DNA from 3 places in the Blautia sp. OF03-13 genome. Region 2 is predicted to be linked to each of the others. Evidence: a T-box and tRNA genes for the amino acid it is inferred to sense, from the RefSeq annotation. Region 2 holds a T-box; the other regions hold tRNA genes.
What was found. A T-box is a leader RNA that pairs with one kind of tRNA and senses whether it is charged. The one in region 2 lies ahead of DXA55_RS10595 (valine--tRNA ligase), so its partner is inferred to be a tRNA-Val.
Positions count from the first base shown of each region.

Region 1 (10,752 bases), on a different contig from region 2:
ATGCAGGCGACACGTATGCGTACGACGCGGAGGCAAACAAAACAAAAGACGAGAGAGAACACAAAGCGGCCGAGCGCATCTACGGCCTGCTGCCGGAGGATCAGGGAAGAATGTTGATGGATCTCTGGCTCGAGTTCGAAGCGTATGAGACACCGGAAGCGCGCTTTGCCCATGTGATGGACAATTTTCAGCCGCTGCTTTTAAATCATGAGAACGATGGAAAAGACTGGACCAGCCACAATGTGCGGATTTCCCAGCCGTTAAAACGAAACGAGAAGACGGCGACCGGCTCCGAGGAGATCTGGAGTTATATGGAAGAGATTCTCGAACAGAGTATCCGGGATGGAAAAATTATTGACGACCGGGAAGAAAAACAGGAATAAGTTAAGAAGAATGAGGGGCAGATCTGCCCCTCGTAACAGTTAAAGAGAAACAGAAAGGGATTTTTTTATGACGGATGAATTATTAAACGAGCGGTATGCGCTTGCAATTGAGCGGATCCGCCAGATTCCGGCGGAAAAAAGCGTTCCGCAGCCGTACCGCGATTTTTTTGCACAGATGGCACAGTACCTCTGCAAAATGGACCAGATCCGGAGCAGAATCGCAGAAGGATATCTAAAAACAGCATCCGAGGAAGAGCTGGCTGTTTTTAACCGCGAGCCGTATGAAGATGTGATCGGGGAGCGGTATGAGACCTCCTACGGAAACCCGGCGTTTGCCGTGCGGGCACTTGGTGAAACGCATGGAAGGAGCCTCTGCTGCCTGTACCGGGAGCTGGGAAATGCTGTTGTCTGGGTCTATGAGGACCGCCTGCTGGAGCTGACTGCGGCGATGGAGCTGTATCTCGAGTTGTATGCGATGTTCGAGGAGGAGACGCTGCCGTCCGCGCAGTATGTAAAAGAGAGCATTTACTGGTATGTGAGCGATTACGCCGAGGAGCGCCAGGAATACCAGGTGCGCGAAATCGTCGACCCGTCGCTGCACTTTGTGAAGGATATTGTGATGGAATCTGATCTGACGGATCTGCGGTATCTGTACCAGTACGGCGAATATATCACCGAAAATGAGAAGGGTACAGCCCGCTTTTTAAATACGTTCAGCCAGGAAGAAATCGACGCGATGGCACGCACCTACACAGAAGGCTTCCGCAAGTGCTTTCTCGTGGCGCGAAAAGATCTGTCGAAAAAGAAGACAGTCAGCATCCGCTTCCATATCGGTTTTGAGCGCATGATCCGTGCGGCAATATTACAGTTCCGCGAGATGGGACTCGAGCCGGTGATTTCCCGCGGCGCGCGGAGAACGTGGGTTGCCGGTGCGTCTGCGAATAAGCAGTATGACTACGATCACCGGAACGATGAGGCGCTGTATCTCAACGAGGATCTCGTGAAGAGACGGCTCCGCGCGATGCAGGTGAAATACGACGAGTACAAAGAACTGGCGGACGGCTATGCCGGCCCTGCCGTGGTGGAAACCTTCGGCGAAGTTCCGTTTGAGCCAGTAAATAAAAAACAGGCACTACACTTAAACGAGCGCCAGCAAAAGCTCCGTGTCGGTTTCCAGAACGAGGCGGGCCAGATTGTAAACCGCTATATCAAGGATGACGAGTACGGCTACACGATCATCGCCTACCCGATGCCGGAGATCGATCCTCGCTACGAAAAAATTTTCCGTGAGATCGTAAAGATCAACACGCTCGATTACGAAAAATACCAGCGCATCCAGCAGTACCTGATCGATGCGCTCGACGAGGGTGTTTCCGTGCATGTGCTTGGAAAAGGAGAGAACAGAACGGATCTGCGCGTGATGCTGCATCATCTGAACGATCCTGCGAAAGAGACGAATTTCGAGAACTGTGTTGCCGACTGCAATATTCCGGTCGGAGAGGTCTTTACTTCCCCGAGTCTTACCGGCACGACAGGCGTGCTCCATGTGACGGGAGTCTACCTGAACGAGCTGTATTACCGCGATCTCTGCCTGACGCTGACTGACGGCATGATCACCGCGTATGACTGCGCAAACTTCGAAAAAGAAGAGGACAATCGTACTTATATAGAAGAAAACCTGCTGTATCACCACAGGACGCTGCCGATCGGTGAGTTTGCCATCGGAACGAACACGACGGCGTACGTGATGGCAGAGCAGTACGGCATCGCCGGAAAACTGCCGATCCTGATCGCAGAGAAGATGGGCCCGCATTTTGCGATGGGCGACACCTGCTACGCCTGGGCGGAGGACAGCCCGATGTACAACCCGGACGGAAAAGAAGTAATCGCGCGCGAGAACGAGGTTTCGGCAAAACGGAAAGAAGATCCGTCGAAAGCATACTTCGGATGCCACACGGACATCACGATTCCGTACCGCGAACTGCAGTCGGTTGCGGTCGAAAAAGCAGACGGAACGACGATCCCTCTCATTGAGGACGGACGCTTCGTCCTGCCGGGAACGGAAGAATTAAATGAACCTTTTGGCTGATTATGGGTTGACATTTCTGCGCCTGCTTAGTATATTATAAGCAGAACTGAATGATTAAAACATAAATATAAGCATAACTAATGAATAACGCTTAGAACAGTTAATCAGAAAAGGAGAACAACATGGCTAAAGTAGGAATTGTGATGGGCAGCGACTCTGATATGCCGGTAATGAGCAAAGCAGCCGACATGCTGGAAAAATTTGGAATTGAGTACGAGATGAAAATCATCTCCGCACACCGCGAGCCGGATGTATTTTTCGAATATGCAAAAACCGCAGAGGAGAAAGGCTTCAAGGTTATCATTGCAGGCGCAGGTATGGCAGCTCATCTGCCGGGTATGTGCGCAGCTATTTTCCCAATGCCGGTCATCGGAATTCCGATGCATACCACATCGCTTGGAGGTCGTGATTCCCTGTACTCCATCGTACAGATGCCGAGCGGCATTCCGGTAGCAACCGTTGCCATCAATGGCGGTGCCAATGCCGGAATCCTGGCAGCAAAGATTCTTGCAACTTCCGATCCGGAACTGCTTGCAAAACTGAAAGCATATACACAGGAAATGAAAGAGCAGGTTGAGGCAAAAGACGCAAAACTGCAGGAAACAGGATACCGTAACTACAGTAAATAAAAACAAAGGACAAGGGAGGTTCACCATGGATTACAAGAACGCAGGAGTAGATATTGAAGCTGGATACAAATCAGTAGAATTAATGAAAGAGCATGTAAAGAAAACCATGCGCCCGGAGGTATTAGGCGGCCTTGGCGGTTTTTCAGGCGCTTTTTCCCTGGCAAAAATCAAAGAAATGGAAGAGCCGGTGCTGCTTTCCGGTACAGACGGATGCGGAACCAAGGTGAAGCTCGCCATGATTCTTGATAAACACGACACCATCGGCATTGATGCCGTTGCCATGTGTGTGAACGATATCGCATGTGCCGGCGGAGAACCGCTGTTCTTCCTCGACTACATCGCATGCGGAAAGAACTATCCGGAGAAGATAGCTTCGATCGTAAAAGGCGTTGCAGAAGGCTGTCTGCAGTCCGATGCGGCACTGATCGGCGGTGAGACCGCAGAGCATCCGGCCTGATGCCGGAGGATGAGTACGATCTGGCAGGTTTTGCTGTCGGCGTATGTGACAAGAAAGACATGATTACCGGTGAAAATCTGGCAGCCGGAGACGTACTGATCGGCATGGCTTCCACCGGCGTTCACAGCAACGGATTTTCTCTTGTCCGCAAAGTTTTCGATATGACAAAAGATTCTTTAAATACATACTATGATGAGCTCGGCGCAACCCTCGGCGAGACCCTGCTTGCACCGACCCGTATCTACGTAAAAGCACTCCGCGCCATCAAAGATGCCGGTGTAACCGTAAAAGCATGCAGCCACATCACCGGAGGCGGCTTCTACGAGAACATTCCGCGTATGCTCAAAGACAATACCGTAGCCGTTGTACAGAAAGACAGCTACACCGTACCGCCGATCTTTGATCTGATGGCAAAGAAAGGCAATATCGACGAGCAGATGATGTACAACACCTTCAATATGGGTATCGGTATGGTACTGGCTGTTGATCCGGAAGATGTAGACGCAGCGATGAAAGCCATCCGTTCCACAGGAGATACGCCATATGTGATCGGCCACATTGAAAACGGAGAAAAAGGAGTACAGTTATGCTAAGATTAGCAGTTCTCGTCTCCGGCGGCGGCACGAACCTGCAGGCGATTCTGGATGCGATTGACGAGGGAACCATCACAAACGCGGAGGTTTCCGTTGTCATCAGCAACAATGCAGGAGCGTATGCGCTGGAGCGTGCGAAAAAGAAGGAGATTGATGCGGTATGCCTTTCCCCGAAGACCTTTGCATCGAGAGAAGCATTCAACGAGGCACTGCTGGCGAAACTGCAGTCGTACAACGTCGATCTCGTTGTGCTCGCAGGATGCCTGGTTGTGATCCCGCAGAGCATTGTGGATGCTTATCCGAATAAGATCATCAACATTCATCCGTCCCTCATTCCGTCGTTCTGCGGAACGGGCTATTACGGACTGAAAGTGCACGAGGGCGTATTATCCCGCGGCGTCAAAGTGACGGGAGCGACGGTTCATTTTGTGGACGGCGGAACAGACACCGGCCCGATTATTCTGCAGAAGGCAGTCGAAGTGCACGAGGGCGATACACCGAAGGCACTGCAGCAGCGCGTCATGGAAGAGGCCGAGTGGGTCATCATGCCGCGTGCGATTGATCTGATTGCAAACGGAAAAGTAACGGTAGAAGACGGACACGTAAAGATAAAGGAGTAAGAGCGATGAAAGTACTGATTGTAGGAAGCGGCGGAAGAGAGCATGCGATTGCCTGGAAGGTGGCGCAGAGCCCGAAGGTAGACAAGATTTACTGCGCTCCTGGAAACGCAGGAATTGCGGAGTACGCAGAGTGTGTCGATATTGCAGCGATGGAGTTTGACAAGCTCGTTGCTTTTGCGAAAGAAAAAGAGATTGACCTGACCGTCATCGGCATGGATGATCCGCTGGTCGGCGGTGTTGTCGATGTGTTTGAGGCAGAGGGACTGCGCGTATTCGGACCAAGAAAGAATGCGGCAATCCTGGAAGGATCGAAAGCGTTCTCCAAAGACCTGATGAAAAAATACCATATCCCGACGGCGGCATACGAGACATTCTCCGATCCGGAAGCGGCAGAGAAATATCTCGAGACTGCAAAATTCCCGATCGTGCTGAAAGCCGACGGTCTGGCTCTTGGAAAAGGCGTTCTGATCTGCAATACCTTAGAGGAAGCAAAAGAGGGCGTCAAGACGATCATGCTCGACAAGAAATTCGGCAGTGCCGGAAACGAGATGGTCATCGAGGAGTTTATGACGGGACGTGAGGTTTCCGTTCTCTCCTTTGTGGATGGAAAGACGATCAAGACGATGAGTTCCGCACAGGACCACAAGAGAGCAGGAGACGGCGACACCGGCCTGAACACTGGCGGTATGGGCAACTTCTCCCCGAGTCCGTTTTATACCGAAGAAGTGGATAAGTTCTGTAAGAAATATATCTATCAGCCGACCGTAGATGCGATGGCAGCCGAGGGAAGACCGTTTAAGGGAGTTATCTTCTTCGGACTGATGCTGACACCGGACGGACCGAAGGTGCTCGAGTACAATGCCCGCTTCGGCGATCCGGAGGCACAGGTTGTGCTTCCTCGTATGAAGACAGACATCATTGATGTATTTGAAGCCTGCATCAACGGAACTCTCGACCAGATCGACCTGCAGTTTGCAGATAATGCGTGTGTCTGCATCGTACTGGCTTCGAACGGTTATCCGGTTTCCTACGAAAAAGGATTCCCGATCCGCGGACTCGAGACGTTCAAAGAGCATGAGGGCTATTACTGCTTCCATGCAGGAACGAAGTTCAAAGACGGCGAGATCGTGACAAACGGAGGCCGTGTCCTCGGCGTGACAGCACTTGGCGATACCCTGAAAGAGGCACGTGCGAATGCATATAAGGCTGTTGACTGGGTTGACTTTGACAATAAATATTACCGCCATGATATTGGAAAAGCGATTGACGAAGCGTAACGTGAATGTGAATTTTAATTTTGAGTAAAATGGAGCCGCCAGAATCCCGGTGAAAGGGAAATCTGGCGGCTTTGTCTTTTTATTCTGAAAAGGGAATAAAGCGCCGCCGTTCCGGATACAATAGTAAGGAGATCCTTTGGTTTTTAGCAGAATCAGAACAGGAAAGGCGGTCGGAAAAGATGGGAATCGTTTGTCTGGCGGGGATTTTTGCCGTATTTCTTCTGCTTGCATGGACGCTCTGCCGGGCGGCAGGATGGGAGAAAGAACGGGAAGATCTGGAACAGGAGCAGTACCTGAAAGAGTGGCGGGAGAAAAAGTTGAAAAAAATCGAAAAAATTTGAAAATTAGTGTTGACATTTGGCGGGTGGAATGCTATACTAACAAAGTCGGTTGGTGATACAGATAAAAAGCCAACAGACAAAACACCGATGTGGGGTCTTAGCTCAGCTGGGAGAGCATCTGCCTTACAAGCAGAGGGTCATAGGTTCGAGCCCTATAGGCCCCATATTTTATGAAAAACGATGTTGAAAATGAATATGGCGAGATAGCTCAGTTGGCTAGAGCACGCGGTTCATACCCGCGGTGTCGAGGGTTCGAATCCCCCTCTCGCTACTTATGGAACCCTTGAGAAATCAAGGGTTCTTTTGGCTTTATGGACAGTATGATGATATGGCTGTCATGTCAAAATCGTGTCTTGAAATCCACAGGGATTTGTGAGAAAATAAGACTACCTAAGAGCTTGTTTTGGGCTCTGAAAGTAAATAAAACAGTAATGGATAGAAGAAAGATAAGGAAAAAACAATGATAGAGTTTAATAAACCACCTTTTATTGGAACAGAACTGGAATACATCCGCCAGGCGGCAGAGGAAAACAACAAGCTGTGCGGCGACGGTCCTTTTACGAAGAAATGTTCTGCCTGGATGCAGGACAATTTCAACGTAAAACATGCGATGCTTACGACATCCTGCACCCATGCACTGGAAATGGCAGCTTACCTGTCTGAGATTCAGCCGGGCGACGAAGTGATCATGCCGTCCTACACGTTTGTTTCCACTGCAGATGCCTTCGTTCTGCGCGGAGCAAAAATCGTCTACGTGGATATCCGTCCGGATACGATGAACATCGACGAGACCAAGATTGAGGATGCTATCACCGAAAAAACAAAAGCGATTGTTCCGGTTCACTATGCGGGCGTTGCCTGTGAAATGGATACCATCATGGATATTGCAAAACGCCATAACCTGAAGGTTGTAGAGGATGCGGCACAGGGCGTGAGCGCGTACTACAAGGGAAAAGCCCTTGGAACGATCGGCGATTTTGGCTGCTACAGCTTCCATGAGACGAAAAACTATACGATGGGAGAGGGCGGCGCGCTGCTGTTCCAGGATGAGAATTATCTGGAAAAAGCAGAGATCCTTCGTGAAAAGGGAACGAACCGCAGCAAGTTTTTCCGCGGACAGATCGACAAATATACCTGGATCGACTACGGTTCCTCCTATCTGCCGAGCGATATGAATGCGGCTTACCTGCTTGCAGAACTCGAGGAACATGAGAAAATCGACAGAAAGCGGATGGCCATCTACAACTATTACCATGAGCAGCTCCGTCCGCTGGCTGAGGCCGGAAAGATCGAGCAGCCGGTTGTGCCGGAAGGCTGTGTACATAATGCACATATGTACTTCATCAAGGCAAGAAATCTGGAAGTGCGTACAAAACTGATCAACTATATGAAAGAGCGCGGTGTGATGTGTGTCTTCCATTACGTTCCGCTCCATACCTCCCCGGCCGGACAGAAGTTCGGTGTTTTCCACGGAGAGGACAAATACACAACAAAAGAGAGCGAGCGCCTGATGCGTCTGCCGATGTTCTACAGCCTGTCTGAACAGGATATGGCATATGTCGTAGAGTGCCTCATGGACTTTAAAGAGTGGTAACATTTCATGTATGAGAAGTTTTTAAACTACTTTACGGACTATATTTTCGTGAAGGATGAGCCGCAGAAAGCCGATGTGATTTTTGTGCCGGGAAACGGATATCCGCAGATGGCGGCGCACGCGGCAGAACTCTGGAAAGAAGGATTTGCGCCGTATGTGCTTCCGTCGGGAAGATACAGTACTGTGCTCGGGCATTTTGCCGGTGTACAGGATCTTGCGGAGCAGTACGGCGGGAACTATGAAACCGAGTGGGAGTTTCTGCGGACGGTACTGCAGAAAAACGGCGTGCCGGAGAAAGCGATTCTGCGCGAAGACAAGGCGACGTATACGTATGAAAATGCACTGCGGTCACGGGAAGTGACAGATGCGGCGGGCATCGAGGTAAAAAAAGCGATCCTCTGCTGCCGGAATCTCCATGCGAGACGGTGTATTCTGTATTACCAGCTTGTCTACCCGGAGACAGAGTTTTTTGTCTGTCCTTCGGATATTGAGTTCACCAGAGAAAACTGGCATACAAAGGGTGAATGGATCGACCAGGTGTTAGGAGAAATGGAGCGCTGCGGCGGTCAGTTCCACAAGATTCTGCGGGAACTGCCGGCGGATTCTGAATTTTAACACCAGTAGACAAGAAGTCCCCCGCTTCTAAAGCGGTGGGATGAATTGTTAAAAGAAACATAACGGCAGTGGTAGGCGGAGAGAAATCGGTATCCTCCACTGACATGAGGAAAGTCACAGTCGAACTATTCTCGACATGTCAGACTCCGTGAAAATACCGACTGTAAGTGAAACGAAAAGATTTATAAAAAAGAGCGGAAATTGTGGTAAAATTGCGGCTCGTATGGTATACTATCGTTAAGTTAAGTTTCTAATCTAAAGCAAAGGTTGGTGGACAGTATGAATAAGATTGATGAAGTATTAGAGCTTTTAAAACAGAGAGAACGTGAGAGCGAAAAACCGAAAAACGTGATTTTATGGGTCCTTGCCATTGTCGGAGCGGTAGCGGCAGTTGCAGGAATCGCATACGCAGTATACCGGTTTGTAACTCCGGATTATCTGGAAGACTTCGAAGATGATTTCGATGACGATTTCGACGATTACTTCGAGGATGAAGACGAAGATAAGTAGGATGGAAAAAAGAAACTCCGGTGCCGGAACGTGGTACCGGAGTTTTTCTGTCCGGAAATCAGTTTGACATAGAAGGAGAAGAGAATGAAAAAAGGAGAAATTTACGAGGGAGTCGTGGAAAGAATCGATTTCCCGAATAAAGGACGTGTACATGTGGAGGGCGAGACGGTTACCGTGAAAAATGCAATTCCGGGACAGAAGATCCGCTTTCAGATCAACAAAAAAAGAAAGAACCGCATGGAGGGCCGCCTGCTCGAAGTAACAGAAAAATCCCCGATGGAAAAGCGCGATCCGGTCTGCAGTATTTTCCCGTCCTGCGGCGGATGCATGTACCAGACGATGAGTTATGAGGATCAGCTTGCAATGAAGGCCGGTCAGGTGAAAAAACTGCTCGACGATGCCCTCGTGGAGGCCGGCCAGGTCAATGAGGCGGGGGAGGCCGATTATCCGTTCCTTGGAATCAAGGGAAGTCCGAAGGAGTTTGCATACCGGAATAAAATGGAGTTTTCCTTCGGCGATGAATACAAGGACGGCCCGTTGTCTCTCGGACTTCATAAAAAGGGAAGCACCTACGATGTCCTGACCGCGTGCGACTGCAAAATCGTACATGAGGATTTCACAAAGATTCTGACCTGCGTGCTGGCGTACTTTAAAGAGCGGAACGCAAGTTACTACCACAAGATAAGCCACGAGGGTTACCTGCGCCACCTGCTGGTGCGAAGAGCCGAGAATACCGGAGAAATCCTGGTAAATCTCGTCACCACAAGCCAGGAAGAGTGGGATCTGATGCCGCTCGTGCAGGAAGTGCTTGGTCTGCCGCTGGAAGGAAAGGTTGTCGGATTCCTCCATATCATAAATGATTCCCTGGCAGATGTTGTAAAGAGCGATGAGACAAAAGTGCTCTACGGACAGGACTACTTCTATGAAGAACTCCTCGGACTGAAATTCAAGATCACCCCGTTCTCCTTCTTCCAGACCAATTCCCTTGGCGCGGAAGTTCTCTACAGCACCGCCCGCGAGTTCGTCGGCGAGACGAAAGACCGCACGATCTTCGACCTCTACAGCGGAACCGGAACCATCGCCCAGATCCTTGCACCGGTCGCAAAAGAAGTGATCGGCGTGGAAATCGTGGAAGAAGCTGTTACAGCTGCAAAAGAGAACGCAGAGGCAAACGGCCTTACCAACTGCAGTTTCCTCGCCGGAGACGTGCTGAAGGTGATCGATGAAATCGAAGAAAAACCGGACTTCATCGTTCTTGATCCACCGCGCGAAGGAATCCATCCGAAGGCTCTGCCGAAGATAGTTGATTTATATAGGTGTGAAAAAATGCTTTACATCTCCTGCAAGCCGACTTCTCTTGCGCGGGATCTGGTAGAGTTTGCAAAATATGGATACCGTGTAGAAAAAGTCTGCTGTGTTGATATGTTTCCGGGAACGGTGCACTGCGAGACGGTTGTTTTGCTTTCCAAGGGTGAGGTCGACTCGAAAAAGATTCGGGTTGAGTTCTCTTTAGAAGATATGGATATGTCCGAATTTCAAGATGGGGCAACCTACACGCAGATCAAGGACTATGTACTGGAACATAGCGGATTAAAGGTATCAAACCTGTATATCTCACAGATTAAGCGGAAATGTGGGATTGAG
Region 1 is NZ_QTVR01000005.1:124,651-135,402, reverse strand. Features, by position in the region: gene DXA55_RS05415 (HD domain-containing protein) at 1-383, shown strand, start outside; gene DXA55_RS05410 (aminopeptidase) at 451-2,472, shown strand; gene purE (5-(carboxyamino)imidazole ribonucleotide mutase) at 2,595-3,101, shown strand; partial or broken gene purM (phosphoribosylformylglycinamidine cyclo-ligase) at 3,127-4,151, shown strand; gene purN (phosphoribosylglycinamide formyltransferase) at 4,145-4,771, shown strand; gene purD (phosphoribosylamine--glycine ligase) at 4,777-6,048, shown strand; gene DXA55_RS17030 (hypothetical protein) at 6,228-6,389, shown strand; tRNA gene DXA55_RS05380 (tRNA-Val) at 6,481-6,553, shown strand; tRNA gene DXA55_RS05375 (tRNA-Met) at 6,587-6,660, shown strand; gene rffA (dTDP-4-amino-4,6-dideoxygalactose transaminase) at 6,850-7,983, shown strand; gene DXA55_RS05365 (YdcF family protein) at 7,990-8,598, shown strand; gene DXA55_RS05360 (hypothetical protein) at 8,878-9,108, shown strand; gene rlmD (23S rRNA (uracil(1939)-C(5))-methyltransferase RlmD) at 9,193-10,752, shown strand, end outside.
Region 1: it encodes a tRNA-Val, which carries the amino acid that the T-box ahead of DXA55_RS10595 (valine--tRNA ligase) is inferred to sense. The anticodon was not compared.

Region 2 (10,752 bases):
TGAAAATCAGCATTCCCATCAGGAACAGCGTCTCAAAATAGCTCGGATGGCCTTCGCCCTCCGCCTCGTATTCTTTGGCTGCTTTTTCCACTTTGAGAAATGCGTCGAGAAACTGCTCATCCGACACATCTTCCCCGTTGATCTGGAACCGCTCGTTGATGCGTACAAGGTGCGGGGAGGTAAAAAGTCCTGTCTTTTTGCCGCCTGCAAGCAGCATCGCATTCAAGTACGCGCAGACGCTTCCCTTTCCGTTCGTGCCCGCCACATGGATAATTTTGATCCCTTCCTGCGGATTCCCAAGGCGCGAAAGAAGCTCCCTCGTATGTTCCGGCGGATGCTTCACCGTAAATTTCGGTATTGTTTCGATATAATCAACTGCTTCTGTATAATTCACTTTATTTCACCATTCTTCAGTATTTTAGGGCTGCTTTCAGACCCTAGTATCATTATAATCGAGTGACCGGATATGTCCATAGCAATTTTCAAAATTTTGTCCCGACTTTTCGACTTTCCCCGTAAAAAGATACAGTGGGACGTCAAAATCCGCCCCACTGTATGATCTTTCGGACACTCTTTTTAATTCTGCAGACCGCCGTCTTCGGCCGGTTTATCGCTGTTTTCTGTTTTTGACGGCTCAATCTTGTCGCCTTCGCCCTCCGGCGCACCGGACGGCGCTGCCGTCAGTTCATCCTGCGGCGCAGTGCTCGTATTGGCATTTTCCTGTGTCACGTCCGTTTTCGTGCTGTCCGGGTTCGGCGTCGGCGTCGGTGTAGATACCGTTTTTGGCTCTTCATACATCATCGGCTCTGTCCTTGTCAGCACCTTCTTCGTCGAGCTGTTGCTCTGCTGCGCGATTGTAATCTGATCACCGTCTTCCAGGGTCAGACTATGCACCATCAGAATCGACGGGCTGACATAAACGGTATCCTGTATCTCCTCGTTGACTTCCACACGGCTCGATGCCGTAAAGTTTTCTCCGTAAAAATACCAGGTATCTTCTCCGGATTTTTCGATTCGTTCCAGTGTTACCGGCAGAGCACCCATCTGCAGCTTCACACGCTCATACGGTGTCTCTCCGTCTTCTCCGTAAACGTACCGTTTTCCATACAGCATATCATACTGCAGCACCTCGAGATCCACCTGATAATTCTTCGTATTCCGTCTCGTCTGATGATACCGGAAAATGGTTCCGTCATGAATTCCCACACGGTTCATAACCTCTGCTGCAATCTGGTAGGAAGCAATGTTTTCCTGTTTCCTTTTCAGTCCCATATTATCCCAGATTACGTATTCGGTCTGATACAGATAGCGGTTCTCCAGATCTTCTACTTTCAGTCCCATCGTTGGCAGATGGTCCCCGTACATCACAAGTACCACCGGCTCCGGATAATCCGCAAGCTTTGTCGTCAGCTCTTTGACAAATTTGTCCATCTCATGAATCTGATTTACATAATATTCCCAGGAGTAATTATTTTTTTCCCGGTCTTCCGCGCCTGTCACTGTAATCTCCGGATCGTCAAGCACCGGCTCTGTCGGATAATCACCGTGGCCCTGTACCGAAATCGTATAGATATAATCCGGTTCGTCTGTCGCATCGAGCGTTTTTATGATCTCTTTTGTCAGAATATGGTCTTTTACCCATCCTGTCGCCGTCACATCCGAGATATCCGGCATATATTCCTCCGAGGTAAAGGTATCAAAACCAAGACGTGAGAATACACTTCTTCTGGAATAGAAGTTTGCTTCATTGTTGTGGATCGCATGGGTCGCATAGCCAAGATTCTTTAAAACATACGGCGCACTCTCACACGTCTCCTCTGAAAGCACCGATTTGTACGGATACTCACCCGCTCCGAAATACCGGAGGCTCATGCCGGAAATAGTTTCAAACTCTGTGTTTGCTGTTCCGGCTCCCACCACCGGCACGCGGAGATAACCGGAAGAATAATCCTTCATCAGCTGCCGGTAATACGGGATCGGATCCTCGGAAATGTTGAGGAAATTAACCAGCTCCGGATCGAAAAAGGACTCCAGCTGCAAAAAGATAATATTCGGTTTTACCGTATCATCCTCTTTTTGTTCGCCTTCACTCGTCTCAATCTGTTTCACGAGCTGTTCGGAATAGCCGTTCGGCTCTGAAATTCCCGTATCAAACAGGGTGACTGCCAGACAGTACGGATAGCCGTAATCCTGGTAGGCAAATGCGATGTTGACGAAATAGCTGGAAAGCACACGCTTTGCAAGCGCCAGATTTGTTGCTCCCGTAAAGAGTACAATTACCAGAGCAATCAACGGCACATTCAGATACCAGCGGATTTTCCCCTGAAATTTCGGTCCTTTGATCCAGACCCATACAAAAAATGCCAATAATGCCACAAGGGCTGCTACGACGAGGATCATGGTACCTTTCGACAGATACTTCGTCACGACCTTTGCGCCGTCACTTAAATTCCGCAAGTCCGGTCCGGTAAACGGCGTGACGCGGTTTGCCAGAATCACACCGTTAATGATGCCGAGCAGCAGCCAGAAACAGCTCATCACCAGCCGTACCAGCACACGTCTGCGGAACAGATAAACTACCATAAAAGTAGTGAAGATCAAAAATGCATTGTACAAAAAGACCCATGGGCTTTCCACCATGTAGCTCCATGCAGATGCCAGCGAATGGCGGGAAAATGCTTCAATCACCAGATACAGAATACAGCATCCCAGGGCCTGCAGCGGCAAAGAGAGCCAGTTGCAGACTTTCACTACGGTTTCCTTGTTTCCATGCAGTTTTTTTCCTTTTTTCATTTATTTTTTCAGCTGCTCCAATCTTGTCTGAACCTGCTCCATCATCTGCTGATAGTTCGCCAGTTTTTCTTTCTCTGCCTGAACTTTTGCTTCCGGAGCTTTGTTGATAAAGTTCGGGTTGCCAAGCATGCCGTTGGAACGTGCGATCTCTTTTGTCAGACGCTCTTCCTCTTTCGTAAGGCGGGCGATCTCTTTTTCCAGGTCAACCAGCTCGGCAAACGGAATGTAGATCGTTGCCTGCGGGATCACTGCGGATACCGCATCGTCTGCGATGCCGGCTTTGTCTGCCTGTACGTGAACTTCGCTTGCTCCTGCCAGAGTTCCGAAGAATACAGCACCGTTTTTGAAGGTTTCCTGTACAGCAGCATCTTCCGTTACAACGAATACGCTTGCTTTCTTTGACGGCGGTACGTTCATACTGGTGCGGACACCACGGATGCTTCTTACCGCCTCTTTCATCATCTCAACGGCTGCCTCATCCTCTGCGTATGCAAAGTCTTCGGTCTCTTTCGGCCATGCGGCGATCATGATGGAATCCTCGTCCGGATTCAGTGTGCAGTAGATTTCCTCTGTGATGAACGGCATAAACGGATGCAGCAGCTTTAATGCATTGCCAAGAACGGTTTTTAAGGTCCACAGTGCAGCGCCCTTCGTCTCGTCGGTCTCGCTGTACAGACGCGGTTTTACCATCTCGATGTACCAGTCGCAGAACTCCTCCCAGATAAAGTCGTAAACCTTCTGTACGGCGATACCGAGCTCGTAGCGGTCCATGTTGTCCGTTACTTCCGTTGCCAGCGTGTTTACCTTAGAAAGAATCCATTTATCTGCCAGTGTCAGTTTGTCTTTTGGCATTTCAGACGGAACTTCTGCTTTTTCCAGGTTCATCATGATGAACCTGGAAGCGTTCCATACTTTGTTTGCGAAGTTACGGCTGGCTTCTACACGCTCCCAGTAGAAACGCATATCGTTTCCAGGTGCATTACCGGTCATCAAAGTCAGACGGAGAGCATCTGCACCGTATTTGTCAATGACTTCGAGCGGATCGATACCGTTTCCGAGGGATTTACTCATCTTGCGTCCCTGGGAATCACGAACGAGTCCGTGGATCAGTACGTGGTGGAACGGAACCTGTTTGGTCTGCTCCAGTGCGGAGAATACCATACGGATAACCCAGAAGAAGATGATGTCGTATCCGGTTACGAGTACGTCGGTCGGATAGAAGTAATCAAATTCCGGTGTTTTCTCCGGCCATCCTAACGTGGAGAACGGCCACAGAGCAGAACTGAACCAGGTGTCCAGGGTATCCGGGTCCTGGGTGAGATGGGTGCTGCCGCATTTCGGGCATTTTTCCGGCATTCCGCCTCTTACAACGGTGATCTCGCCGCAGTCATCACAGGTGTAAGCCGGGATGCGGTGGCCCCACCAGAGCTGACGGGAAATACACCAGTCATGGATGTTATTCAGCCAGTTCTGATAAATTTTGCTGAAGCGGTCCGGGATGAAGTTTACTTCGCCGTTCTTCTCCGCTTCGCTGGCAGCGGCAGCCATATCCGCCATTTTTACAAACCACTGCGGTTTGATCATCGGCTCTACGGTTGTCTTACATCTGTCGTGGGTTCCTACGTTGTGAACGTGATCCACTACTTTTACAAGAAGGCCAAGCTTCTCGAGATCCTCTACCATGGCTTTTCTTGCCTCGTAGCGGTCCATGCCGGCGTATTTGCCGCACTTGTTGTTCATGGTTCCGTCATCGTTTAAGATGTTGATCTCTTCGAGGTTGTGGCGTTTTCCTACCTCAAAATCGTTCGGGTCGTGTGCCGGTGTAATTTTAACGCATCCGGTTCCGAACTCTTTGTCTACGTAAGCATCTGCGATAACCGGGATTTCACGGTCGGTCAGCGGCAGTTTCAGCATTTTTCCTACAATATCGGTGTATCTTTCATCCTCCGGATTGACAGCTACGGCAGTATCGCCGAGCAGAGTCTCCGGACGGGTCGTTGCGATTTCTACGAAGCGGCCTTCTTCTCCAACTACCGGGTAGTTGATGTGCCAGAAGTGGCCTGCCTGCTCCTGATATTCAACCTCTGCATCGGAGATGGAAGTCTGGCATACCGGGCACCAGTTGATGATGCGGCTTCCTTTGTAGATCCATCCTTTTTCATACAGACGGCAGAATACTTCTTCTACGGCTTTGGAGCATCCCTCGTCCATGGTGAAGCGTTCTCTCTCCCAGTCTGCGGAGGAGCCGATCTTTCTTAACTGGCTGTTGATGCGTCCGCCGTACTCTTTCTTCCACTCCCAGCAGTGCTCCAGGAATTTTTCGCGTCCGATTTCATCTTTGTCGATGCCCTGCTCTTTGAGCATATTGGTAACTTTTACCTCGGTTGCAATCGCCGCATGGTCGGTTCCCGGCTGCCAGAGGACTTCATATCCCTCCATCCGTTTGAAACGGCAGAGAATATCCTGCATGGTGTTGTCGAGTGCATGGCCCATGTGAAGCTGTCCGGTTACGTTCGGAGGCGGCATCATAATGGTAAACGGTTTTTTGTTCGGGTTTACAGTGGCGTGGAAATATCCTTTATCCAGCCATTTCTGATACAGTCTGTCCTCGAGTCCTTTCGGATCGTAGGTCTTTGCGAGTTCTTTGCTCATGAGATCCTCCTTTTATGTTTGGTGTATTGTGGTATTTATTCCCGCAGAGGCTTGTCTTAAATCAAAAACGCCCTTCACATACACATAACATGCATGCAAAGGGCGAAAATTCCGCGGTACCACCTTAATTTGTATCTCGTTTCGGAGTCTGTAACGTGACTCATGCGTGAGAACCTAATCATCACATCTTCTGTGCTTTTCAGCTCTCCGGTTCAGAAGCTACCTTCCATGACCACCTTCCCGGACAGCCTTTCAGCCGGTGAACCGTCCTCTCTTTTGGGGCCTGCCATGTACTCCTCTTCCTCATAACCTTTTCTTTTTCTGTTGGAATAGAAACTGCATTTATCATAATCGCGTTTTTTTATTTTGTCAAGCCGCCGCGGGCAAAAACCTTTCTTCTTATGGAAGTTTTAAGATTTCACGCGCTTATTTTCGGTGAATCCGCGATGCACAGTACTGCATTTCTGCGCGGCCGTACGACGCGTAGCGGACCTGTTCTTTCGAAAACGGCTTCGCATTGCTTGGCCGTCCCAGGTTTTCGCCGTGGATCACCTGATCCACAAGGTCGATGAGATCTGCGAGAACGCCGAGGCTGAGCGGATTGTAAACCGGATGCGCCGTCGATTCAAACACCTGCGTGTGATGACCGCCGAAGAATTTCATGCGGCCGCCCTTTTTCACCAGCCACGCCATCAGACCAACCAGACCATCGTAATACTCTTCCAGGCTCGTTCCGCCCGGCACCTGCATCCAGACACCGCAGCCGCTTCCGATCGCATCTCCGGTGAACAGGTAATTCTGTTTCGTCTCCAGCACAACAACGCTGCCCGGCGTATGGCCCGGTGTCTGACAGACGGCCAGCTCTGTGCCGCCGAGCGGAATCACGGAATCGGTACGGATGTCATGAATCTCCTCCCACGGTTTTAATTTTCCCGCTGTCAGCATCACAAGCGTCTCTGGATCCATCTTCTTTTCATCGTGGCACATGTACACCTCATCAAACTCATCCATGTGATACATGTGATCCGGATGCGCATGCGTGATGACCAGCAGAAGCGGCTTGTCCGTCAGCTCACGGATCACCGGCAGAATCTTTGTGCCTGCCGTAATGCCGGTATCAATGACAGCCGCTTTTTCTTCACCTTCTACTACATAGAACGATGAATTTCCTGCGTCCAAAATACAGTAAATTTTTTCCCCGATTTCTGTTACCTGAAAACCCTCCATGATGTAAAACCTCCTTAAAATAATAATGTACCCTCGGAGTCTTTCTGTGCTTGCTTTTTTCCTTTCGGCAATTCAGTGCCCCGCATTCTCTTCCCCGATGATGATCGAAAGCAGCGTATGATCCAGCATGATCGTGCGGTTCCACGGATTGAAAATCACACCGCTGATCTCCTTTGTTTCGGATGCCATGTGGATCAGCTGTTCCAGACTCACGAGAAACGTAGATTTCACGCTGCTGCTCCCCTTTAATTCCTCATCAAAGCTCGTAAACGCGGCCCACCAGACTTTTCCGTCTGCGCTCTTTACCGTTCCGATCCGGATCTGATCGTCGCCGGATGGCGGTTCCACGGAAAGAATCGCCTGTCCGCCCTCTTTCATTCTGCGGCGGATTACCGTCAGCACATGTGCCAGCAGTTCCGGCGTCGGCTCCTTTTGCAGTCCCAGAATTGCTTCCTCTATCGTTTCATTCCCCTGCAGCCCTTCGTCCTTTGGAGTTTCCATTTCTTTTGCCATTGCTCTTGTCCTTTCTTTTTCGCTTTTCCCACACAGAATCTGTGTACCATCATCCCCGGCAGCTTCGGCACTTCCGATGACATTTACTCTGCGCCTACCCAGATGCCGTCTTCCCCGCAGAATCTGCGCTCTTTTGATAAATCCAAAACGTTTTCCATCCGCTTTAAGATCTGATCGTACTTCCCTTCCCGCATCAATGCAATCGTCACCTGATCCGTTCCGATCTGCAGATGGCGGAAGCCGCGTTTTCCTTCCTCCGTCCACGGCAGAGTCAGCTCCAGTTCAAAGCCGCCGCTGCTTCCGTACAGCTCACCCGGCTGTTCGTCCGCAAACAGCTCGAAAAGCGGCTGATAATATGCTTTGAAATAATTCTCCTCTGGAAACCAAAGTGTCCCGTCCCCGGTCCGCTCCGGCTCTTTTACAACGGCATTCAGATAGCCTCTCTCGTAATACGTCATGCACGCCGCGCTCTTCGCCAGCGGATTTTCATTGATCTTCTCGATCTCCGACGCCGCCCGGCATCCGTTTCCAAAGGCCGCCTGGCTGTTCTCGCTCCTGCCGACCGGCTCCCAGACGCTCCATGCGTTCTGCTTTCCGTATCCGATCAGATCCTGGCGGTATGCACCGTTGTATTTTACAAATTTTTTCTCCCCCGGCTGCTCGATCAGGTTCAGCGGTACCATACAGTCAATTCCGTACAGCTTCTGCGCAATCAGCCGCGTGTAGATGATGCCGAGATAATGACAGATTGCACTGCGCTCCGCCGTGTCGAGATACATAATCTGCTCCGCTTTTACCAGCTGGTCGCCGCGTGTTTCGAGCACACTCTCCACCATCGCAATCCGTGACTGCAGCTCCGCCTTCCGTTTTCCGCGGTAGCGCGCCGACAGACGGCCGTACGGCATCGTGCTTGCAAGAACCGCGTGCAGCAGCTCCAGATTCGTGTATTTGATCATAATATCTTTCTTATTTAAACCGAGCTCTGCGTCGGTATCGACTTCCGTCACATTGATGATATATGTTTTTTCTTCGGTCAGTATCATTTGTTTTGCCTCTCTTTTTCAGTACTCTCTTCCATGCTCCTTCAGCCAGCTCTGCCACACTTTGTAATCGGGCATCTGCTGTGCCACCACCGCGTAAAACCGCGCGGAATGGTTCATCTCTTTCCGGTGCGCCAGCTCGTGGATAACGACGTAATCCATCACGCGCCCCGGCATCAGCACCAGTTTCCAGTTGTAGTTCAGGTTTCCGGCGCTGCTGCAGCTGCCCCAGCGGGTTTTCTGCTCACGAATTGTGATTCTGCCATACGTTACGCCCATCTCTTTTGCAAAATGTGCCGTCTTTTCCGCCAGCATCTGCGCCGCACGTTTAACCGCCGCTTTTCGTTCTGCTTCCGTCAGACGGTTCGCTGCTTTCTGCTCTGCGGCCGCCAACGCTTTTTCCCGGTGTGTGTAAATCCAATCCTGTTTTTCTTTTAAGAATGCTTCGATTTTGTATTTTGCCATCCGTTTCGGTGCGCGCACCACCACGCTTCCATCCGCTTTGACCTGGACGGCGAGCGTTTTACGGGCGGAATACACGATCTCATAGGGAATCTGTTTTAAAATCCGTTCTGCGCTGTCTTTCTGTTCCATTTATTTTTCCTCAAAAGCTGTCTGTTTTACCATTTTTTTGCCTGTTTTTCATTATACCTTTTTCCCGGCGGAAACGCAATCGGATTGCTCACAGAAAAAAACGCGAGCAGAATCACCGTTTTTCTTCCGGCAATTCTGCTCACATTTTTCCTTCTCTTATTTCAGCTCAATTTTTTTCTGCTTTCTTCGGATGCACAGCCTCACAAATAAAATCGCCGCCTGCACACAGAGAATCATCACCAAAATTCCAATCATAGACAGCGCTGTTGCCCCCAGTCTGATCAGTTTTCCCATTCTTTTTTCCTCACTTTTCTTTCTATCGTGCCAGAACCGGATCGGCTGCCGCATCCCACAGCAGGCTGTCCGTCTCACTTTGTTCCAGGTATCCATATTTTACCATTGCCGCCAGCACCTGCTTTTCCCGCTGCAGCGCCAGATCCGCGTGGCGCGACGGTGCGTAGGCGGACGGTGCATTCGGGATTCCGGCGAGGAGAACGGCTTCGCTGTCGGTCAGATCCTGCGGCTCTTTTCCGAAATAACCACGCGATGCTTCTTTGAGTCCGTAATAGCCATCCCCGAAATAAATAGTGTTGATGTACAGCTCCAGAATTTCTTCCTTGGAGAGCTGTCGTTCCACATAGAGTGCTGTCCACGCCTCTGCCGCTTTTCTGGCAAGTGTCTTATTCTGATCGTAATACATGTTTTTTACCAGCTGCTGTGTGATAGTACTGCCTCCCTGCTCCGGTTTCATCACGCGGATGTCATGTACAACCGCGCGCGCCATGCTGATCCAGTCTATCCCGTGATGTGTGTAATACCGGTGATCCTCGACAGCAAGCACCGCTTTTTTGTACAGCTCCGGCACCTGTTTCAGGGGAACCCACTGTGCTTCGCTTCTGATTTCCTCTACCGCCTGCGCGAGCGGCTTTTCCTTCACTGCCTTCTGATAGGAAACATATCCCTGGATTGCCCAGAACATTCCGGCCGTCAGCAGGATCAGGCAGAAAAATGCCAGAAAACCTCCAACCATTTTTCCCGCTGTTCCCCGGTGTTTTCGTGTTCTTTTTCTCATGGTTTCAAACCCCTTTGTTGTTCTTTCCTGCTTTCTATCCTACCATATCTCCCTTAACGCCTTCTTGCCTCTTTCTTAGGAATTCATTAAAATTTTGAAACTGTATGAAATGCATTTTGCACGTTTTCAAATAACCGCTGCTGCTGCGGAATACTTTAACCGAATCAGGCAAGTAGCGAAGCGGATTGCGAATATCCGCTTGACAAAACAGAAAAAGACAGACACCTGGCAGATTGTCAGGATGCCTGTCTCTTGTTTTTATCTTTTGGTTTTTCAGAAACGCTCTGTGATTATGCTGCGGTTCCGTAGTTCATTACATGAGCTGCTGACAGTGCTTTTCGAACGGCTACACCGAGAATTTCAGCTACTACAACGGAAATCACATCTTTTACGATGTACGGAACGGAAACTGCCAGGAACGAAGCCGGGATCGTGTTTCCTGTTACAATGGAAAACTGTACCACACCGAATGCGTGACATACCGCAAGACCTGCGATTCCAAGAACGAATGGTTTGCCCGGGAAGCCTTTTTTAATTCCGGCACCGCAGAGCATTGCCATCGGAATAAATCCGAAAATAAAGCCGCCGGCCGGTCCGAGAAGAGCGCCGAAGCCACCGCTCATGCCGGCATAAACCGGAACGCCGATCGCGCCGAGGATCAGATAAAGAGCGGACGATGCACCTCCCAATTTCCAGCCAAGCACGTAGCCGCAAAATGCCATTGCAAAGGTCTGCAGCGTCACCGGAACGCCGGTCGGAAGCGGAATCGTCACAATGGACAGTACCGCAAGCACTGCCGTCATCATGCCGGTCAGTACAATCTGTTTTGTTGTAAGTTTTGATTTTTTCATGAATGTAAAT
Region 2 is NZ_QTVR01000012.1:22,315-33,066, reverse strand. Features, by position in the region: gene DXA55_RS10605 (bifunctional folylpolyglutamate synthase/dihydrofolate synthase) at 1-394, opposite strand, end outside; gene DXA55_RS10600 (LTA synthase family protein) at 577-2,793, opposite strand; gene DXA55_RS10595 (valine--tRNA ligase) at 2,794-5,445, opposite strand; T-box leader at 5,541-5,761, opposite strand; gene DXA55_RS10590 (MBL fold metallo-hydrolase) at 5,872-6,672, opposite strand; gene DXA55_RS10585 (SseB family protein) at 6,745-7,185, opposite strand; gene DXA55_RS10580 (hypothetical protein) at 7,269-8,228, opposite strand; gene DXA55_RS10575 (M48 family metallopeptidase) at 8,247-8,819, opposite strand; gene DXA55_RS17130 (hypothetical protein) at 8,976-9,113, opposite strand; gene DXA55_RS10570 (transglycosylase domain-containing protein) at 9,136-9,891, opposite strand; gene DXA55_RS10565 (biotin transporter BioY) at 10,182-10,742, opposite strand.

Region 3 (10,752 bases), on a different contig from region 2:
CTGAAAAACAGAGCAGCGCTTTATGGAATAACAGGAAAAGCGTTTGAAAAAAGATTGCGGGAACTGGTGGAGATTTTTGATTTCGGAGATTATCTGAACCGGCCGGTCGGAAAACTGTCCGGCGGACAGAGAAGAAGAATTGATATTGCAAGAGCCTTGCTGCATCGGCCCGAACTTCTGATTTTAGATGAACCAACGACAGGACTTGACCCACAGACGCGGCTTTTGATCTGGGATATCATTGAAAAACTTCGAGTGGAAGAAAAGCTGACAGTTTTTCTGACTACGCACTACATGGAAGAAGCTGCAAATGCCGGTTATGTGGTGATTCTGGATAAAGGAAGCATCGTGGCAGAAGAAACTCCTTTTGAGCTGAAAAATGAGTATGTGCAGGACACTATGTCTGTTTATGGTGTGACAGAAGAAGAAATCAAAACACTGGGCAGAGAGTATAAAAAGATCCGGGATGGCTATCAGTTAAAAGTAAAAAATACCGCAGAGGCTACCCGGCTGATCGTGGAACATCAGGAAATATTCCGTGATTATGAAGTGGTAAAGGGCAGAATGGATGATGTATTTCTTGCTGTAACCGGAAAAACATTGGGAGGTGAGCACAGATGAAGGCAGTATTTGCACTTATAAGTCGAAACAGAAAATTGTTTTTTAAAGACAGAGGAATGTTTTTTTCGGCTTTAATTACTCCGGGAATTCTGATTTTGCTGTATGCTACATTTCTGGCAAACGTATACAGAGATTCCTTTGTGTCCGCGATCCCGGACATGATTACAATCTCAGACAAACTGATCGATGGAACGGTGGCCGCACAGCTTGCCGCGGCTCTTCTGGCAGTCAGCTGTGTGACTGTGACATTCTGCGTGAATCTTACGATGGTACAGGACCGGGCAAACGGAACAAGGAAAGATTTTAATGTATCGCCAATCAGCAAAGCACAGCTTTATCTTGGGTATTTTTTATCTACTGTAGTCAATTCCCTGCTGGTGAATGGGCTTGCGCTTGTATTATGCTTTGGCTATATGTACAAAATGGGCTGGTATATGAGCGCTGTAGATGTACTCTGGGTTCTTCTCGATGAAATTTTACTGGTACTCTTTGGAAGCACGTTGTCAAGCATCGTCAGTTTTCCACTGACAACCCAGGGTCAGTTATCCGCAGTGGGAACGATCGTAAGTGCCGGGTATGGATTTTTATGCGGAGCTTACATGCCGATTTCAAATTTCGGCAGCGGCCTGCAGAAAGTACTGTCGTATCTGCCAAGTACCTACGGAACTTCCCTGCTGAAAAATCATATGCTCCGTGGAATCTTCGAAGAGATGGAGAACAATCAGCTGCCAGAAGAAATGATTACTGCGATTCGTGATACACTGGATTGTAACCCGAAGTTCCAGGGGTCTGTAGTAAGTGTAAATCAGATGGTGATGCTTATGGTGGGATGTGTTGTGGTATTTGGAATTATTTTTTTGTGCATGACAGCTCTTCCGGAGAAAGATGGGAAGTAAATATATCCTTCGACTATAGAATGAATAAAAAATGAGAAAAGAGACAGTTATGAATATTGCAGAAAGAGAGATCGATGACCCGGAAAAAGAGGGCGTTATACTCGAATATGTAAATTTTACGAAAGAATTTGCAGAAATAAAAGAGTATGTAAGAAGCAAAGGGGAATCTATCCGGGGATACACAGAAAAGAAAGAATGTGTTTCCATAAGAACAGAAGATATTTTATATTTCTAGGCAGTGGAAAACAAGGTGTTTGCTTATACGTCAAATGAGTTTTATGAAATTAAAAGCAGACTGTATCAGCTGGAAGAGAAAATAACAAGAAAATGTATGAAGCGTGCATCAAAGACAACGATTGTAAATGCGGATCGTATTGTTTCGGTTCGTACCGCATTAAATGGGCGTTTGTATGTGCGGATGGAGGCTTTGAGCAGATTGGAAATGGCCTTGCAAAAACAGGAGCAGATCCTCTGCAAAGCGCTGCATACGGATCTTGGAAAGAGCAAGACGGAGAGTGTGATGTGTGAGATTGGACTGGTGCAGGGGGAAATCCGCTGGATGAAGCAGCACTTAGGGCGGCTTTGCAGACCAAAACATGTCAGAACACCGCTGGCGCAGTTCGCTGCAAAAAGTTATCAAAGCCCTTCTCCTTATGGCAATGTGCTGATTATGAGCCCGTGGAATTACCCTGTTCTGCTGACGTTAGAACCGCTGGTAGATGCCATTGCGGCAGGAAATACTGCGGTGGTAAAGCCAAGTGCTTATGCACCGGTCAGTGCAAATGCCCTGAAAGATCTGTTAGAAGAATGGATAGTTAAAGACAGCGTATGCCGGAAGGACATGAAATCGCTGGTATTGTAGAAACAAAAGAAAAAATTTGAAAAATTTCAAAAAATATCGTTGACAAACAGAACAAAACGTGCTAATATACATATTGTCAGCAGGACGTAAGAACTGCTAGAAAACAGATATGGGGTCTTAGCTCAGCTGGGAGAGCATCTGCCTTACAAGCAGAGGGTCACAGGTTCGAGCCCTGTAGGCCCCATACTTCTAAAAATATAGTATGGCGAGATAGCTCAGTTGGCTAGAGCACGCGGTTCATACCCGCGGTGTCGAGGGTTCGAATCCCCCTCTCGCTACGAAAGAGAGAGCTCCTGCGAAAGCAGGGGCTTTTGTTGTTTTACGTTCGGAGGGGGCTGCCAGTGGCGGGCCCGGCAGATTACAATACCATGGAAAATGACAGGGAGGCGCTTATGAAATTATTCCACTTATCCGATCTCCACATCGGAAAGCGAGTCAATGAATTTTCGATGATCGAGGATCAGAAGTACATTTTGTCGCAGATTCTGCATGCTGCAAAAAGAGAGAGACCAGATGGCGTACTGCTTTCCGGAGATATTTACGACAGTACGATTCCAAGTGCAGAAGCGGTTCAGGTTTTTGACGCGTTTCTGACAGAGCTTTCCACCAATCGGATTCCCACTTTTATTATCAGTGGAAACCATGATTCCGCCGAGCGTCTGGCATTTGGATCCAGCCTGATGGGAAAAAGCGGGATCTATTTTTCAAAGGTATACAATGGAACGATAGAGAAAATTCCGCTGCAGGATGCGTATGGCACGGTGTGGATTCATCTGCTTCCGTTTTTACGGCCTGCGGTGGTGCGCCATGCCCTGCCGGAGCGTGCGGAAGAAGTAATGTGTACAGCGGATGCAGTTCGGATTGCACTGGAACAGGATCTGGTTGATGAACAGGATCGAAATGTGATTCTGGCCCACCAGTTCGTAACCGGGGCAAAACGATGTGATGCAGAAGAACTGCAGGTTGGCGACTTGGATCAGATTCCGGCAGAATTGTTTGAAAAGTTTGATTATGCTGCACTGGGGCACATCCACAGCCCACAGAAGGTGGAAAGAGATACGGTTCGCTATTGCGGTTCGCCGCTGAAATATTCTTTTTCGGAAGCAGGACAGGAAAAATCGATTACGGTGATCGAATTAAAAGAAAAAGGAACGGTGGAGCTTAGAACAATTCCATTAAAGCCCTTGCACGATCTCAGGAAAATCCGGGGGACGTATCTGGAAGTCACGGCAAAAACATTTTATAAGAACAGCGACTGCGAGGATTACCTTCTGGTGACGTTGACGGATGAAGAAGATGTGCCGGATGGAATGGCAAAACTCCGAACGATCTATCCGAACCTGATGCGCCTGGAGTACGATAACAAAAGAACCCGGTCTGCTGCAGACATTGGCACGGCGGAACGAGTGGAGGAAAAATCAGAACTGGAACTGTTCCGGGAATTTTATGAATTACAGAATAATCAGAGCATGACCGCACAGCAGAAAGCGCTGGTGGAAGAATTGTTACGGGGGATGAAGGCATGAAACCAAAGAAATTAGTCATCAGTGCATTCGGACCGTATGCGGACCGGATAGAACTTGATTTTGACCGGCTGGGCGGCGGTCTGTATCTGATTACGGGGGACACCGGCGCTGGAAAAACAACGATTTTTGATGCCATCACGTTTGCGCTTTACGGGGAAGCGAGCGGTGAAATTCGGAAAGGCGAAATGTTCCGCAGTAAGTATGCAAAACCGGAGGTGCGTACCTTCGTAGAGCTTACGTTTACGTATCAGGGAAAGGACTATACGGTAAAGAGAAACCCGGAATATCTGCGCCCGAAGGACCGCGGACAGGGCATGACGATGGAGAAAGCGAATGCAGAACTGATTTTTCCGGATGAGCGGCAGCCGGTTACGAAAACTTCGGAAGTGACAAAGAAAGTGACAGAACTTCTCGGGCTGGATCAGCGTCAGTTCCGACAGATTGCGATGATTGCGCAGGGAGATTTCCAGAAGCTTCTGCTGACAGGAACAGCGGATCGGAGTGAAATTTTCCGGAAAATGTTTCACACAGAGATTTATCAGGAGCTGCAGAAGCGCCTGCGGGAAGCAGCAAAGGAGCGCTGGAAAATATACGATGAAAAGAAACGCAGCATCAGCCAGTATCTGGAAAATGTTGTCTGCCCGGAAGAGGCAGAATGGAAAACAGAGTTTGACCGGCTGAAGAAAAATAAATTCGACGGCCAGGTTATGCGCGGTATGGAACTGCTTGCACGCTGCATCGAATGGGACGATGAGAAATTAAAGGCGTTGCAAGACGAGCAGAGTACGCTAAATGAAGAGATCGAAAAGAAAAACCAGCTTTTGGGAAAAATAAAAGAGCGACAGACGAGACAAAAAGAGAAAGAGCAGAAAGAAAAAGAATGGGAGACTCTGCTTCCGAAGGAAGAAGAAAAGAAAAAGAGAAGTGAGCAGGCAGAGAAAGAGGCAGAGATTTGTAAGCAGTTGGAAGAGCAGATTCGGGAAGAAAAAGTGTGTCTGGAACTGCTGCGAAAAGTGCAGCAGGAGCAAAGTGCAATGACACAGCTGCAAAAGGAACTGCAGGCAGCAACAGAAGCAAAAGAACAGCTTCAGACAGAGCAGGAGCGTGCAAAAAAAGTCCTGGAACAGAAGAAAGCACGGGAAGAACGTCTCTCTGATGCGGAGGTGAAACTTGCACGGACGGAACAAAAAGAAGCGTATGCCGCAGAGCAGATACAGCAGATGGAAGCATACTGCGAGACAATTGCAGGCGCAGTCAAAGAGGAAACGGCAAACAAAGAAGAGGAAAGCGTTCTTTGTAAAAAAATAAAAGAAACAGAGGAGACAGCGGCCAGGGCAGCCGAAGAGGCAGAAAGGCTGGCCGGGCAGGATCAGGTCTGCGAAAAACTGCTGGATGAAAAGAAAAATCTGGAACAGAAAATCCACACTTTAGAAGAAACGAAAAAACAGCTGGAGAGAACGACGGCTGAAAGGACGCAGATTGCCGCGCAGGTGACACAACTGCGAAAGGAAGAAGAGAACTTACAGGCGGATATCGCGACAACGGCAGAACATCTGGCCGAAAGAGACGGAGCCGCGCTGCTGCAGGAAAAATACCACCAGAAGCTGGAAACGCTGGAAAATCTGCTGGAAAGCTGGGAGCAGGGACGCAAAGAACTGGAAGAAAAGCAAGGTGCATACCAGCGTGAAATCAAAAAGAGAGATGCTTTACGGGAAACATATCAGGCGATGGAATCTTTATTTCTGGATGCACAGGCGGGAATTCTGGCAGAAAAACTGACAGAGGGAGAACCATGCCCGGTCTGCGGCGCTATTCATCATCCGCAGCCTGCCAGACGAGCAGAACATACGCCAGATAAAGAAACGCTGGATCACAAGAAAGAAGAACTTCGGATGCAGGAGGAAGCAGCTGCGGGACAAAGCGAGGCTGCGGGCAGCTGCCGCAGACAGGTAAAGGAAAAACGTGCACAGCTAACGGAATGGCTGTTAAGAGAACTGCCCGAGAGTCAGAAAGAACACGAACAGAAGCGACTTTCACAGATGCCGGATGTTTTATTTCAACAGGAAGCGGTCGAGAAGGCAGAGCAGCTTCGGAAGGAAGAAGAAACACAGAAAGTACGTCAGATGGAATATGCGGAACTGGAAAAAAGACAGACAGAACGGCAGAAAAGACTGGAAAGCATAAAAAAGACCATTGCAGCGGAACAGACACAGCTTGGCCGGGCAGAAGGAACCAAAAGAGCACTGGAAGAACAGTTGGAAAAAGAAATTGCGGAGGCACAAAAAACGACTGCTTTTATGGAGAAAAAGAATCCTGCGCAAAGAAAGGGTCCGGGGGAGAGCGAGGACAGAAACTCCCTGGCTGATCAGATTGCCAGGTGATTTCCTTCCGGAAAAACAGACAGAAACAGTGTGAGGGAGAGATTGCTGCCACGCGGGCAAAGGTGAGCCGCCGTGCAGAATGTATCGCACGGCAGAAAAAAGCGGAAGCTGAGCGGAAAGAGGATCATGAGCGGCTGCAGAAGGTGCGGAGCCGTCTTGAAGTACTGCAAAGCGATCGGAAGAGATGGAAGGAACAAGAAGAGAAACTGCTGGAAAATCTGGAAGAGCAGAGAGCGATCTGGGCAGAACAGGATCAGCAGAAAACAGGAGCGAAATCCGAAGGCAGGCCTGGAGATGGGAAGGAGCAGCTGAAGGATCTGGTAAGTGCAGAAACGGTGAAAAAACAGATAAATGAATTTACGGGATCGGAAATCGCAGAAAAACTTGCAGATGCGGAAAGAGAGCTGTGGATTCGGTCTGTATGGGAACAGCACTGGCTGAAACAAAAGCGAAAAGAACTGACAGAACAGAAACAATGTATTCTTGCAGAACAGGAGGAACTGAAAAAGATCCGACAGGAAATCCAGGAAGAAACACAGAAAACGGAGCAAAGAGAACAGGAAATTCGCAAAAAAGAGCTGCGGGAAACGGAACAAAAGGCTGAAAGAAAAGCACTGCTGGAAAAGATCCGGGAAAAAGAGGCGCAGCTTGCGGGAAAAGAAGAAACAGAACTTCTGGAACATATTGCAGCCTGGGAAGCACAGAAAGAACGGCTGGAAGAAGCACAGAAAACAGCAAAAGAGGAACTGGATGCCATACAGAAAAAACTGACGGAAGTACAGGCGGCGCTTACGGCGATTCAGGCGTTAGAAACAGCGGATTCACAGGAACAGCCACTCCCGTCAGAAATAGAATTACAGGAAGATTTAAGGGGACTTTCCGAACAGAAACAGGTTCTGGATCAGCGTTATAACGAGCAGTATCACGCGGCAAATACGAATCAGAACACATATGATGCCATTCGGAATCAGCAAAGTCAGATGCAGACCGTGGAAGAAGAGTACAAATGGGTCAATGCGCTTGCGGATACCGCATGTGGAAATGTGAGCGGAAAGCAAAAGATTGAACTGGAAACGTATGTGCAGATGGCGTATTTTGACCGGATTCTGCGAAAAGCCAATGTGCGTTTCCTGACGATGAGCCAGGGACAGTATGAGCTGAAACGGCAGGAAGACGGCACGAATAAGAAAGAAAAAGCCGGATTGGAACTGAATGTGATTGACCATTATAACGGAACGGAGCGGAGTGTCCGCACGCTCTCCGGCGGCGAATCGTTTCAGGCATCGCTTTCGCTGGCACTTGGCCTGTCAGATGAAATTCAGTCGTATGCAGGAGGAATCCGGTTAGATTCCATGTTTGTGGACGAAGGTTTTGGTTCTCTCGATGAAGAGTCCCTGAATCAGGCGGTGAAAGCACTGGAAGGTCTGGCGGATGGAAACTGTCTGGTCGGAATTATTTCTCATGTGCCCAAGTTAAAAGAGCGGATTGAGAAAAAAATCATTGTGACGAAAAATCGAAGCCGGGATGGTGTAGGAAGCCGGGCAGTGATCGAGTAGACCACACAGGAGATGATTGGGATTCGAGAGAATTCCTTGTCAGAAAGTACGGAAAATGCTATAATGGATCCGTTGGGCAAAAAAAGTTGAATGAACAGAGCAAATCCGGCGAATCATGCCGGCTGCCATAGAATGGAGGAAACAAATGAAAACATCAGATTTTTATTATGATCTGCCAAAAGAACTGATTGCACAGGATCCATTGGAAGACCGCAGCGCTTCCCGCCTGATGCATCTGGATAAAACGACAGGTGAATATAAGCATGGTCATTTTCGTGATATTCTGCAGTATCTGAAACCAGGCGACTGTCTGGTTATCAATGATACGAAGGTAATTCCGGCGCGTCTTTATGGTTCCAAGGTCGGAACGGATGCGGCAATTGAGATTCTTCTTTTAAAGAGAAAAGAAAATGACATCTGGGAAACGCTGGTAAAACCGGGCAAAAAATGCAAGGTCGGAACCGTAATATCCTTTGGAGACGGAATTCTGACAGGCGAAGTAGTCGATATCGTGGATGAAGGAAACCGCCTGATCCAGTTCCACTATGAAGGCATTTTTGAAGAAATTCTGGATCAGCTTGGTGAAATGCCGCTGCCGCCGTATATCACACACAAACTGCAGGACAAGAACCGCTATCAGACGGTATACGCGAAACACGAGGGAAGCGCAGCCGCTCCGACCGCAGGACTGCACTTTACAAAAGAGCTTCTGCAGCAGGTACAGGATGCCGGTGTAAAGATCGCCCATGTAACCCTGCATGTCGGCCTTGGCACCTTCCGTCCGGTGAAAGTGGAGGATGTCACCCAGCATCACATGCACTCTGAGTTCTATGTGGTAGAAGAAGATCAGGCAAAACTGATCAACGATACGAAAGCAGCAGGCGGCCGTGTGATCGCAGTCGGAACAACGAGCTGCCGTACTCTGGAGTCGGCAACCGGTGAGGACGGCATTTTAAAAGCCGGAAGCGGCTGGACCGAGATCTTTATCTATCCGGGTTACCGCTTCAAGATGATCGACGGACTGATCACCAATTTCCATCTGCCGGAGTCCACACTGGTGATGCTGGTATCAGCACTGGCTGGAAAAGAGCATATTATGGCAGCTTATGAAGAGGCTGTGAGAGAAAAATACCGCTTTTTCTCCTTCGGCGATGCCATGATGATTGAATAAAAAATTCGTTTATGACAAAAATACGATGCTGAAAGAAAACGACCATATAGGAACACCAGCGAAGCCCTATATGGTCGCTTTTTGTCCAGCGAATCTTCTAAATCTTTCTTTTTCCCTGCCGAAAAACAGAAGATTTTATTAAGGTTTCTGAAAACGAGCGGAACTGGGTTGTGTCAGGGAATGTTTTTGCGTATACTGATACGTGTTTGAGACAAGGGAGGACGGATTTTGAAGAGAGACGAGAGAAGAAAGTTTCCATACTATGGTATCCTGCCGCTAATTCTGACGCTGACAGCGAATTTTATCGCTTATTTTGGAACGCGGCCGTTTACCAGTTCGTGGAAACATTACAATATAGAAACGGTGCTGGACCAGCAGATCCCGGTGATCCCGTGGACGATCGTGATTTATTTTGGCTGTTATCTGGTCTGGATTGTAAATTATCTGATTGCCGCAAGCAGAGAGAAAGAATTTGTCTGGCGGTTCTTTGCAGCAGATGTTCTGGCGCGGCTTGTCTGTATGGCATTTTATCTGCTGCTGCCGACAACGAACGTAAGGCCGTCGATCCCGGAACAGGGATTCTGGAATCAGATGCTTGCGTTGCTCTACCAGATGGATGCGGCGGACAATTTGTTCCCATCGATTCACTGCCTGAACAGCTGGTTCTGCTATATCGCAGTCCGCAGCAGACGGGAGATTCCGCGCTGGTATCAGCGGTTCTCTTTCTGGGCGGCACTTGCCGTGTTTGTCTCTACGCTGACAACAAAGCAGCATGTGATTGCAGATGTGATTGGCGGAGCGCTTCTGGCAGAAGTGACGTGGCAGATCGCGGGACGCACGCATCTTGGTGCATGGTATGGCATGATATTGGAACGAAGGAGGTGGAAACGCCGTGCAGAGTAAGAAAAAAATGATCGTGAATACCGTTTTTCTCGTTGTGATTTTTGCGTTGACGATATACGGTGTTTTCCACGGCGAAGACCTTGGCGCAATGATGGAAGCAATGCGGCGGGCAGATGTGCGGTGGCTGTTGCCGGGACTGTTCTGTGTCGTGTTTTTTATCTGGGGAGAATCGATCATCATCTGGTACATGATGCATTCCTTCCAGATTCCGGTGAAGAAGCGGACATGTTTTCTGTTTTCTTCCGTCGGATTCTTTTTCAGCTGTATCACACCGTCCGCAAGCGGCGGCCAGCCGATGCAGCTTTACTATATGAAAAAGGAGAAAATATCTCTTCCGGTATCAACGGTGATTCTGATGATCGTCACGATCACCTACAAAGCGGTGCTGGTCGTGGTGGGACTTGGGCTTGTTCTGTTCGGACAGGGCTTCCTGCACCGGTATCTGACGGAAATCCTTCCGGTTTTCTATCTGGGAATCGGTCTGAATGTCTTCTGTGTCACAGCCATGCTTATTCTGGTTTTTCATCCGGCGCTTGCGCGGACAATTCTGGTTTTGGGACTGAAAATCGTGGAAAAACTGCATTTGATGAAACGAAAAGAAAGCCGCCTGAAAAAACTGGAAGCTTCCATGGAAGTCTACCAGAATACGGCAGCGTATCTTGGCACCCACAAAATGGTGCTGGTCAATGTCCTTGCGATTACCTTTGCACAGAGGTTTGCTTTATTTGCAGCAACATGGTTTGTATACCGCGCCTTCCATTTATCAGGCATTTCCTTTATCACCATTGTGCTGCTGCAGGCGGTCATTTCCGTATCGGTTGACATGCTGCCGCTTC
Region 3 is NZ_QTVR01000001.1:237,862-248,613, reverse strand. Features, by position in the region: gene DXA55_RS01115 (ABC transporter ATP-binding protein) at 1-621, shown strand, start outside; gene DXA55_RS01110 (ABC transporter permease) at 618-1,517, shown strand; gene DXA55_RS01105 (hypothetical protein) at 1,549-1,752, shown strand; gene DXA55_RS01100 (aldehyde dehydrogenase family protein) at 1,768-2,379, shown strand; tRNA gene DXA55_RS01095 (tRNA-Val) at 2,491-2,563, shown strand; tRNA gene DXA55_RS01090 (tRNA-Met) at 2,584-2,657, shown strand; gene DXA55_RS01085 (exonuclease SbcCD subunit D) at 2,721-3,905, shown strand; gene DXA55_RS01080 (AAA family ATPase) at 3,902-6,286, shown strand; partial or broken gene DXA55_RS19470 (SbcC/MukB-like Walker B domain-containing protein) at 7,240-7,842, shown strand; gene queA (tRNA preQ1(34) S-adenosylmethionine ribosyltransferase-isomerase QueA) at 7,988-9,013, shown strand; gene DXA55_RS01065 (phosphatase PAP2 family protein) at 9,242-9,916, shown strand; gene DXA55_RS01060 (lysylphosphatidylglycerol synthase transmembrane domain-containing protein) at 9,906-10,752, shown strand, end outside.
Region 3: it encodes a tRNA-Val, which carries the amino acid that the T-box ahead of DXA55_RS10595 (valine--tRNA ligase) is inferred to sense. The anticodon was not compared.